One region of the Photorhabdus akhurstii genome, then DNA from elsewhere that is predicted to be linked to it. Evidence: predicted binding sites of a transcription regulator. Region 1 holds the regulator's gene; the other holds the start of a gene.

The links. Region 1 encodes CRP, which controls carbon source genes, mostly activating them, when cyclic AMP is high. Its sites were predicted from a motif close to ATGTGANNNNNNTCACAT; they were not measured.
Region 2: a site for CRP is predicted at 3,132-3,149, ahead of rbsD (D-ribose pyranase). Genes of this name have one in related genera too.

The regions. Positions count from the first base shown of each region.
Region 1 is NZ_CP020335.1:423,340-428,168, reverse strand. Features, by position in the region: gene B0X70_RS01840 (hydrolase) at 1-723, shown strand, start outside; gene B0X70_RS01835 (YheU family protein) at 720-938, shown strand; gene B0X70_RS01830 (phosphoribulokinase) at 957-1,826, shown strand; gene B0X70_RS01825 (OsmC family protein) at 1,952-2,359, opposite strand; gene crp (cAMP-activated global transcriptional regulator CRP) at 2,678-3,310, shown strand; gene argD (bifunctional acetylornithine/succinyldiaminopimelate transaminase) at 3,360-4,571, opposite strand; gene B0X70_RS01810 (aminodeoxychorismate synthase component II) at 4,695-4,829, opposite strand, start outside.
Region 2 is NZ_CP020335.1:46,997-51,825, forward strand. Features, by position in the region: gene viaA (ATPase RavA stimulator ViaA) at 5-1,462, opposite strand; gene ravA (ATPase RavA) at 1,467-2,966, opposite strand; gene rbsD (D-ribose pyranase) at 3,231-3,650, shown strand; gene rbsA (ribose ABC transporter ATP-binding protein RbsA) at 3,658-4,829, shown strand, end outside.

The sequences.
Region 1 (4,829 bases):
AAAGGCTGGCTTGGCGTTGTCATGCATTTCCGCGGATGCAGTGGTGAACCAAACCGCCAAAAGCGTCTCTATCATTCCGGCGAAACAAGCGATGCCCGTTATTTTCTGAACTGGTTAAAACAGACTTACGGTGATGCACCCACCTCAGCCGTAGGTTATTCAGTCGGCGGTAATATGTTGGCCTGCTATCTGGCAGAAGAAAAAACAAACGCCCAGATCAATGCTGCCGTCATTGTTTCCGCCCCTTTAATGCTGGCAGCCTGTTCCCTTCGGATAGAAAAAGGATTTTCTCAGGTTTATGAACGCTATTTACTTAATAGCCTGAAACGTAATGCCACCCGTAAATTATTACGCTACCCCGGTTCCCTCCCCATCAATCTGTCTCAGGTAAAAAGATTGAAACATATTCGAGAATTTGATGAAATTGTAACCGCAAGAATCCACGGCTTTAAAAATGCAGCGGACTACTACCGCCAGTGTAGCGCTCTGCCGCGTCTGCCTGATATTACTGTGCCACTGCTGATTATTCATGCTAAAGACGATCCCTTTATGACACCGGAAGTTGTTCCTGATCTCAAAATGTTACCCAAGAATATTGAATACCAAATGACAGAATATGGTGGACATGTGGGCTTTGTCAGTGGTTCGTTGAAGAAACCACAAATGTGGCTGGAACAACGCATCCCAAATTGGCTGTCATCTTATCTGGAGCAACCACAATGATTATTCCGTGGCAACAACTGGAGCCAGAAACTCTGTTAAATTTGATAGAGAGTTTTATCCTGCGGGAAGGCACTGACTATGGCGAAGATGAAAAATCGCTGGAACAGAAAGTCACTGACATACGCCGTCAGTTGGAACAGGGAGATGTTATGCTGGTGTGGTCTGAACTGCATGAGAGCATCAATATTGTGCCAAAAGAAATGTTCCATTCTTAACATTATGGAGTTTACTGTATGTCTGCCAAACATCCGATTATTGCAATTACCGGCTCCAGCGGCGCCGGAACCACCACCACCAGTTTAGCGTTCCGTAAGATTTTCCAGCAACTTAACATCAGTGCGGCACAGATAGAGGGAGATAGTTTCCACCGCTACACTCGCCCTGAAATGGATGCCGCAATCCGTAAAGCCAAAGAACAAGGCAGGCATATCAGTTATTTTGGGCCGGAAGCCAATGATTTTGGCATGCTGGAAAAAACCATGATTGACTACGGTGAAACCGGTGAAGGCCGCCGTCGGAAGTACCTTCATACCTATGACGATGCCGTCCCTTACAACCAGCTCCCCGGTACATTTACGCCGTGGGAATCTTTACCCAAGCAGACAGATGTGCTGTTTTATGAAGGCTTGCACGGCGGCGTTGTCACACCGCAACATAACGTTGCCAGTCATGTTGATCTGCTAGTGGGAGTCGTGCCGATTGTCAACCTTGAATGGATACAGAAACTGATCCGCGATACCGGAGAACGAGGGCACTCGCAGGAAGCTGTGATGGATTCCGTCGTGCGTTCTATGGATGATTATATCAACTACATTACGCCACAATTCTCGCGAACACATATCAACTTTCAACGTGTCCCCACCGTTGATACATCCAATCCATTTTCAGCTAAAGCCATTCCATCATTGGATGAAAGTTTTATCGTCATCCGCTTCCGTGATCTGACTCAAATTGATTTCCCATACTTGTTAGCCATGTTACAAGGCTCATTCGTTTCAAGCATTAATACCATCGTGGTCCCCGGCGGAAAAATGGGATTAGCAATGGAGCTAATTATGACGCCATTGGTACAGCGACTGCTGGAAGGGGGAAAAATTAGTTAATCAGCGCCTGAGATAAATCGAGAAAATCCGGCACTTAAAATTTACATCTTATATTATTCAGTTAAAAAAACAGGTAACTGAGATATTAGTTACCTGTTGTTATTTTCCAACCAAGAAATAATTTTTCAATCTATATCTTTAATTTCAAAACTGTGGGTAATTTCAACCGATTTCCCCAACATCAATGAAACAGAGCAATATTTTTCCGCGGACAACATGACGGCGCGTTCCACCGCTTTATCTGCTAAATCCTTACCCGTAACAATAAAATGCAGATTAATATGAGTAAACAAGCGTGGCGCCTCTTCACGACGGCGGGAAGTTAATTTTACTTCACAATCTCTTATGTCGTACCTGCCTTTCTGCAAAATAGAAACTACATCAATCGTACTGCAACCACCGGCTGCCATTAATACCATTTCCATTGGGCTTGGCGCCTTATCGCCGGCATTACCATCCATCATGACCTGATGACCGGAAGATGACTCCCCCAAAAGAGACAATCCTTCAACCCATTTTACCCGCGCTTGCATAAATACCTCTTAAGTCGTTCTTTGCATCCAAGCCTACTCTTTCAGTATTAAACTGGCAATCTAATGAGCGGTTTATTATGCTGAAACAATACAAGACGAGACAGAAGCCTTTTCCTGTGTTAAAAACAGAAGCGGGCCAAGTATATAGGTTAAGATCAATACGTAAGACTCAAATTTCAGATAACCTATATAAAACCCTTATCTGTCGGTTTTTCAACAAACTAATATGTTAAGCTAGTGTCTTTATAAGCCAGCCTGACGAGAAACTTTTAGATTCTCGTGTTATTTAGGCAGCGATAACAACAGAGGATGAAACGAATGGTTCTCGGCAAGCCACAAACAGACCCGACTCTTGAATGGTTTTTGTCACACTGCCATATTCATAAATATCCATCTAAAAGTACGCTTATTCATCAAGGCGAAAAAGCAGAGACGCTTTACTACATCGTAAAAGGCTCTGTTGCGGTTTTGATTAAAGATGAAGAAGGCAAAGAGATGATCCTCTCCTATTTAAATCAGGGAGATTTCATTGGTGAACTTGGATTATTTGAAGAGGGGCAAGAGCGTACAGCCTGGGTACGGGCCAAAAGCGCCTGTGAAGTGGCTGAAATCTCCTATAAAAAATTCCGTCAACTGATTCAGGTAAACCCGGATATTTTGATGCGTTTATCTGCCCAAATGGCAAACCGTTTACAAACAACTTCTGAGAAAGTCGGTAATTTGGCTTTCTTGGATGTTACTGGCCGGATTGCCCAAACTTTATTGAATCTGGCGAAACAACCAGATGCAATGACCCACCCGGACGGAATGCAAATCAAAATCACGCGTCAGGAAATTGGTCAGATTGTTGGCTGTTCCCGTGAAACGGTTGGTCGTATTCTGAAAATGCTAGAAGATCAAAACTTGATCTCCGCACACGGTAAAACTATTGTCGTCTACGGTACACGTTAACGCTTGATTAATCAGCGCATAATCCTGCGCTGATTTTTCTTGTACTTAATTACACCATCTGATTAATTGCCTGTTCCAGCCGTTCCATGCCCTGAGCAATCTCTTCTTCACTGATAATCAACGAAGGCGTGAAACGCAATACATCACCACCCGCACTCAACAACATCAAACCATTGTCAGCCGCTAGTTGCAGAATATCTTTTGCTTTTCCCTGATACGGCGCTTTGAGTTCCGCGCCAATCAGCAGGCCCTTTCCTCGGATTTCACCAAATATCGAATATTTCTGATTGATATCATTCAGAAAATTCACTATCAAATTATGGCGTTTTTCAACTCCCTCCAGAACCGCTGGTGTATTGATAATATCAAAAACAACATTTGCAACCGCACAAGCCAACGGATTACCGCCATAAGTTGTACCGTGAGTTCCCGGCGTCATCGCCAAAGCAATATTCTCTGTCGTCAGCATAGCGCTGATAGGAAAGCCATTTCCCAATGCTTTTGCTGTGGTAATGATGTCCGGCGTAACATCATAATGCATATAAGAAAATAGTTTACCGGTACGTCCCATCCCACTTTGTACTTCATCAAACACCAACAATACCTGATGCTTATCGCAAAGCTCACGCAACCCACGAATAAATGCCGGTGCTGCCGGAGTAACTCCCCCTTCTCCCTGAACAGGCTCCAATACAACAGCACAAGTATGGTCATCTATGACGGCCTTAACTGCGTCTAAATCATTAAAAGGCACATGAATAATATCCGCGGGTTTTGGCCCAAAACCATCAGCATATTTTGGCTGACCACCCACAGAGACGGTAAATAAGGTGCGACCATGAAAACCCTGATGAAATGCGATAATTTTGGTTTTATAGGGGCTGTGACGAGTAATTGCATAGTGGCGAGCCAGTTTAAATGCCGCTTCATTCGCTTCCGCGCCTGAATTGGCAAAAAATACCCGTTCAGCAAAAGTAGCATCAATCAGTTTCCGCGCCAGAATCAAAGCCGGTTCATTGGTGAAAATATTACTGATATGCCAAAGTTTCTCCCCTTGCTGCTTCAAGACATCCACTAACGCAGGATGACAATGGCCCAAAGCCACAACAGCAATCCCACCCGCAAAATCAATATATTCTTTCCCTTGCTGATCCCATACACGGCTACCTTGCCCTCTCACCGGAATAAACTGCGCCGGTGAATAAATTGGCAACATAACTTGATCGTATGTGTTTCTATTTACTGCGGCATGCCCCTTCATTTTCCCACCCGTTTTTTATATATACACCATTCAGAAGTGAAATCATAATCACTGAATATGCATAAAAAATCAAAGATGGGCAAATGAAAAAGGTGGATAAATGAAGAAATTATCGATATCTGGTTAATATCTCAGAAAGTTGCTCAGTAACTGGTGACCTTGTTCACTGAGAATACTTTCAGGATGGAACTGTACCCCTTCCAACGGTAGAGTGCGATGACGAATGCCCATAATTTCATCGACATTGCCATTATGCTG
Region 2 (4,829 bases), 380 kb from region 1:
TCAATTAGTGACGCCATTTTCGCAGTAAACGGCTTTTAAGTCCGGTATCAAAACGCCAGATATGATCGAATATCCGCATAATATCGGGCTTACCATATTGGGACATGGAGACCGCATGGAAGCGGTGTTGCTGATGCAGTTGCAGATTTTTTATCTGATGGATTAGTGAGTCCGGCAGGCGCTGGGCAATGAAATCTGAGATAACAACAGCATCAGCATCTTTCCAACGATGTTCTTTCATTTTTTCTATTGTGTTTGTCAGACAGAAAGCGAGATCTGTCCCTCCTCTGAAAGTCTGGCTGAGAAAACGAATAGCTTGCTCCAGACCATCTGGTGAGGATAGTTCATAGTGCACAATTTCTGTCGTAAATAGCATGATATGACAGTTGCGATTATCAGCTAGAGCAATGCGTAACAGTGCCAGACAAAAAGCTTTAGCGCATTTTTCATTAAATCTTCCCATAGAACCGGAAGTATCTACACAAATAATAAATGGTCCTCGTGGTTTTTCTTCCTGGCTATAATGAGTGACTGGCCGTAATGTTGTTTTTTCTCGCCAGTTATCACCTTGTAATCGATAGGTCAGGAGTTTTTTTTCCACTAATTTGCGATAGAATTCATATTCTAGGTCTTCAATTCCTAATATCGCCAATTCTATTGGCAATAGACGCATAATATCATCACTTTGTCCGATTCCGTTTACCTGTTCAGGAACAGTGTCAGGTGTTCGTTCGATTGTGGTAAATGGTTCGAAAAAATGATTTTCCTGTGGTTTTGATTTTGCAGATTGGCTGCGTCCAAGTAATTGAGCTAATTTTTCCAGTTCCGGCTGTTGGCGAAGAAATTCACTATAACGAATCAATAACTGTTTATTATTTTGGGAATGATTTAACTGATTTTTACTCATGTCCCATAACCGACCTGCTGCCCTATCATTTTCACTAAAAACAGGATCAAGATTACCGTTTAGTGTCAGCCTTTGTTGTAGTTCTGCCAGTAATTGCTCTTTTTCTTGTTCTAGCAATTTCTTATGGAGGGTTGTGGTTTGCAGGATCAAACTGATCCTCCATCGTTGAATAAATAGGATTTGCAGTGTATTTGAATTGGCAATGGTGTTGGTTGCGAGTTTCTGTGCTTCTTCACTAAAAGGGGATTCAATTCGGCGCAGGGTTTCTAAAATATCGGGAAGTTTAAGAAAAAAATGATTTGTATTGGCAGAGAGTAGTTGTTGATATAATTGAAATTCTTCTGCCAGAGTTGCAGGAATGAGCGTTTCTTTAATCCTGTGCTGTAAATCGTGTTTCCAACCAGGGATATCTTTTAGTAGCGCACGTTTCAAACGAGGATATTTTTCAAAAAAGATAGCTAACTGAGGTGAAGCTAGAAGCGTTAATATGATCTCTTCTATCATCTCTCCTTCGTTTATTGACAGTAAAAGATCAAGGGTTGTCAGACTAATCATTTAATTAGTTGCCCATTTTTATTTTCAACTGATTAATTTTATCGGCTAACTGGATAAAGCTTTGCTCTATCGTAGCAAGCCAATGACTTTCAATAAACAGACATGGTTGATGGTGATTAAACAATTGGTGTTGGTGATGGATTTCTTGATTAATTTTTTCCAATCTTTCCAGCCACTCGTTGTTTTCTTCATTTTGCTGATGCTGGCGGTCTGGTAAATATAGCGTGGATGAACGACGGCTGATATCAAAAATCTCTGGCTGGTGTGTTGAATTAATTTCGGCTGCTATGTTTTGTGGGAAACCAATACCGTTCAGACGAGCTGATAGTTCTCCGCCTTTGTTTATCCAGTTATTCAGCGCTTTTTTATCCAATTCAATGAAATTAACTTTAATATCATGGAGATGAAGAGGTGTATGTAGGAATAAAATCAATTTTTCTTCATTGATATGATCGGGTAACGAATACTGTATTTTATGTCCAAACAGACTGGTTTGTTTTTCCAGCTTTAACGCTTGTTGATCATTTTTATTCTGACAGACTTGAGCCCATTGGTGATAGAGCGAATCAATTTTTTGAGATAATACTCTTTGCTGATATGCCTGTTCGGTCATGAGAGTATTTAGGTACTGAGGTAATAATTTAAAAGAGTGAAGATCATGCCACAAACAATCTTTCAGCAATATTAAGTCAATAGGGGATATCTCTTTTCTACCATTAAAGAAAGCACTGGCTTGTAATAAATGAATGGCTTTCTTCCAGCGTCGATCTGAAATGTAAGGTGAATGTTCTGTCGTATCAAGTTGCTGGCGTAAATGGTAGATAATATCAAAACAACTATCAGGTAGAATTATCTTATCAATCTCTTTTTGCCATTGGTGAAATTCTTCACTTGTTATCTGAATGTCTGCCGGGACAGGGTTATCATTTTCATTTTTGTGGCTAGTGAGTAACGCTCGGAAATTCTTTTTTTCTTGAATTTTGTCCAGCCAAATACGAATTAACATTCTGTCATAGAGCGCTTCCAGGCTGTTATCTGCTTCAGGCAGCTCATTGGATGCTGTTACAAGTAATCGCATTGGAATTTTCTCTTCTGTATCGCCATTTCTGAATTTTCTTTCATTAATTGCGGTCAATAGGGTATTCAGAATTGCTGGACCAGCTTTCCATATTTCATCAAGGAAGACAATTTCGGTTTCAGGTAAATATCCGTTAGTTAGACGTTGGTAACGTCCTTCTTCTTTCAATGCCTGAATAGAAAGAGGACCGAAAATTTCTTCAGGAGTTGAAAAGCGAGTCATCAGATATTCAAATGCTCTGGCATCACGAAACGCAAATTTCAATCGTCGGGCTATCAGGCTTTTTGCGATACCAGGAGGACCGAGTAGAAAAACACTTTCCCCACACAATGCCGCTAGCAAACATAAACGAATAGTCTGTTGTCTTTCATACAGACCACTTTCCAGATAGTGACTTAAGCAAACTATTTTTTCTGCTAACAACATAATTCGTACCAATATTATCTGTTGGATTAGATGAAACCTAATTGGCCTTCTCCATAGATTTTAATCATTATTTGTTGATGTAGACAATATTTACCTTAAAAATCGATTCAGCGTCAAATATTCAATAAGTTAGCATTTGTTTTCGTTTCTTTCATTATCGAAACGTTTCGATAGTGATCACACTTTTGTATCACTAATGTTGTATTTTAAATATTACTTTCTATATTACTAAATAGCGAAACGTTTCGCTAATGGAATAAAAAAATGAAAAAAGGTGTATTACTTAATTCTGAAATTTCAGCCGTAATTTCTCAGCTAGGGCATGCTGACCAGATTACAATTGGTGATGCTGGATTACCAATTCCTTCTTTAGCCCAGCGGATTGATTTAGCGCTAACCCAGGGAATTCCTAGTTTTATATCCGTTCTTAATGTTGTTACACACGAAATGCAAATTGAAGCTGCATTTTTAGCTGAGGAGATCATTGACCATAATCCTTTGATACATCAATTAATATTGACTCAAATTAAAGAGCTTGAGAAACAGCAAGGTAATTCAATTACTGTAGACTATATTAGTCATAATATGTTGAAAGAGAAAACAGAACATAGCCGAGCGGTGATTCGCACAGGAGAGCATTCTCCTTATGCCAATATTATCCTTTGTGCTGGCGTGACTTTCTGAGGTGATTATGCAGCCTGTACTGGAACTAAAAGGAATTAGTAAATCTTTTCCTGGTGTCAAAGCATTATCTGGTGCGGCACTACGTGTTTACTCGGGTAAAGTGATGGCACTGGTAGGGGAGAATGGTGCAGGTAAATCCACTATGATGAAAGTGTTGACTGGGATATATACCAGAGATACAGGCACGGTTTATTACCTAGGAAAAGAAGTGATTTTTTCTGGTCCTAGATCCTCTCAGGAAGCGGGGATCGGGATTATCCATCAGGAATTAAATCTTATTCCCCAACTGACTATTGCTGAAAATATTTTCCTGGGACGCGAATTTGTTAATAAATTCGGTGCGATTGATTGGAGAAAAATGTATCAGGAAGCAGATCGCCTGTTAAAAAAATTGAATCTGAATTACAGCAGTCACCGTTTAGTCGCTGAACTTTCTATCGGTGATCAACAAATGGTTGAAATTGCTAAGGTGTTGAGTTTTAAATCCAAAGTTATCATTATGGATGAGCCAACTGATGCGCTGACCGATACAGAAACTGAATCATTATTTAGTGTAATACATGAACTAAAATCTCAGGGATGCGGTATTGTTTATATCTCCCATCGTTTGAAAGAAATTTTTGAAATTTGCGATGATGTGACGGTATTCCGTGATGGACAATTTATTGGTGAAAAGCCGGTAAAAGAGTTAAAAGAAGAGGCTCTGATTGAAATGATGGTTGGGCGAAAACTGGAAGATCAATATCCTCGCCTGAATTTACCTCGGGGTAAAAAACGACTTGAAGTTAATCAGATTTCTGGTCCCGGTGTGACAAATGCTAGTTTTTCCCTTTATAGCGGGGAAATTTTGGGTATATCAGGGCTGATGGGGGCTGGCCGCACTGAATTGATGAAAATTATTTATGGTGCGTTGCCGAAAACTCAAGGACAAATCACGTTGGATGGAACACCCATTGTAATTCGTAACCCTCAGGATGGGTTAGCTTGTGGGATTGTTTATATTTCAGAAGATCGTAAACGTGATGGTTTAGTTTTGGGAATGTCAATTAAAGAGAATATGTCTCTTACTGCCTTACGTTATTTCAGTAACCGGTTAGGGGGTCTTAATCATAGAGAAGAACAGAGTGCAGTTAGTGACTTTATTAAATTGTTTAGTATTAAGACACCTTCAATGGGACA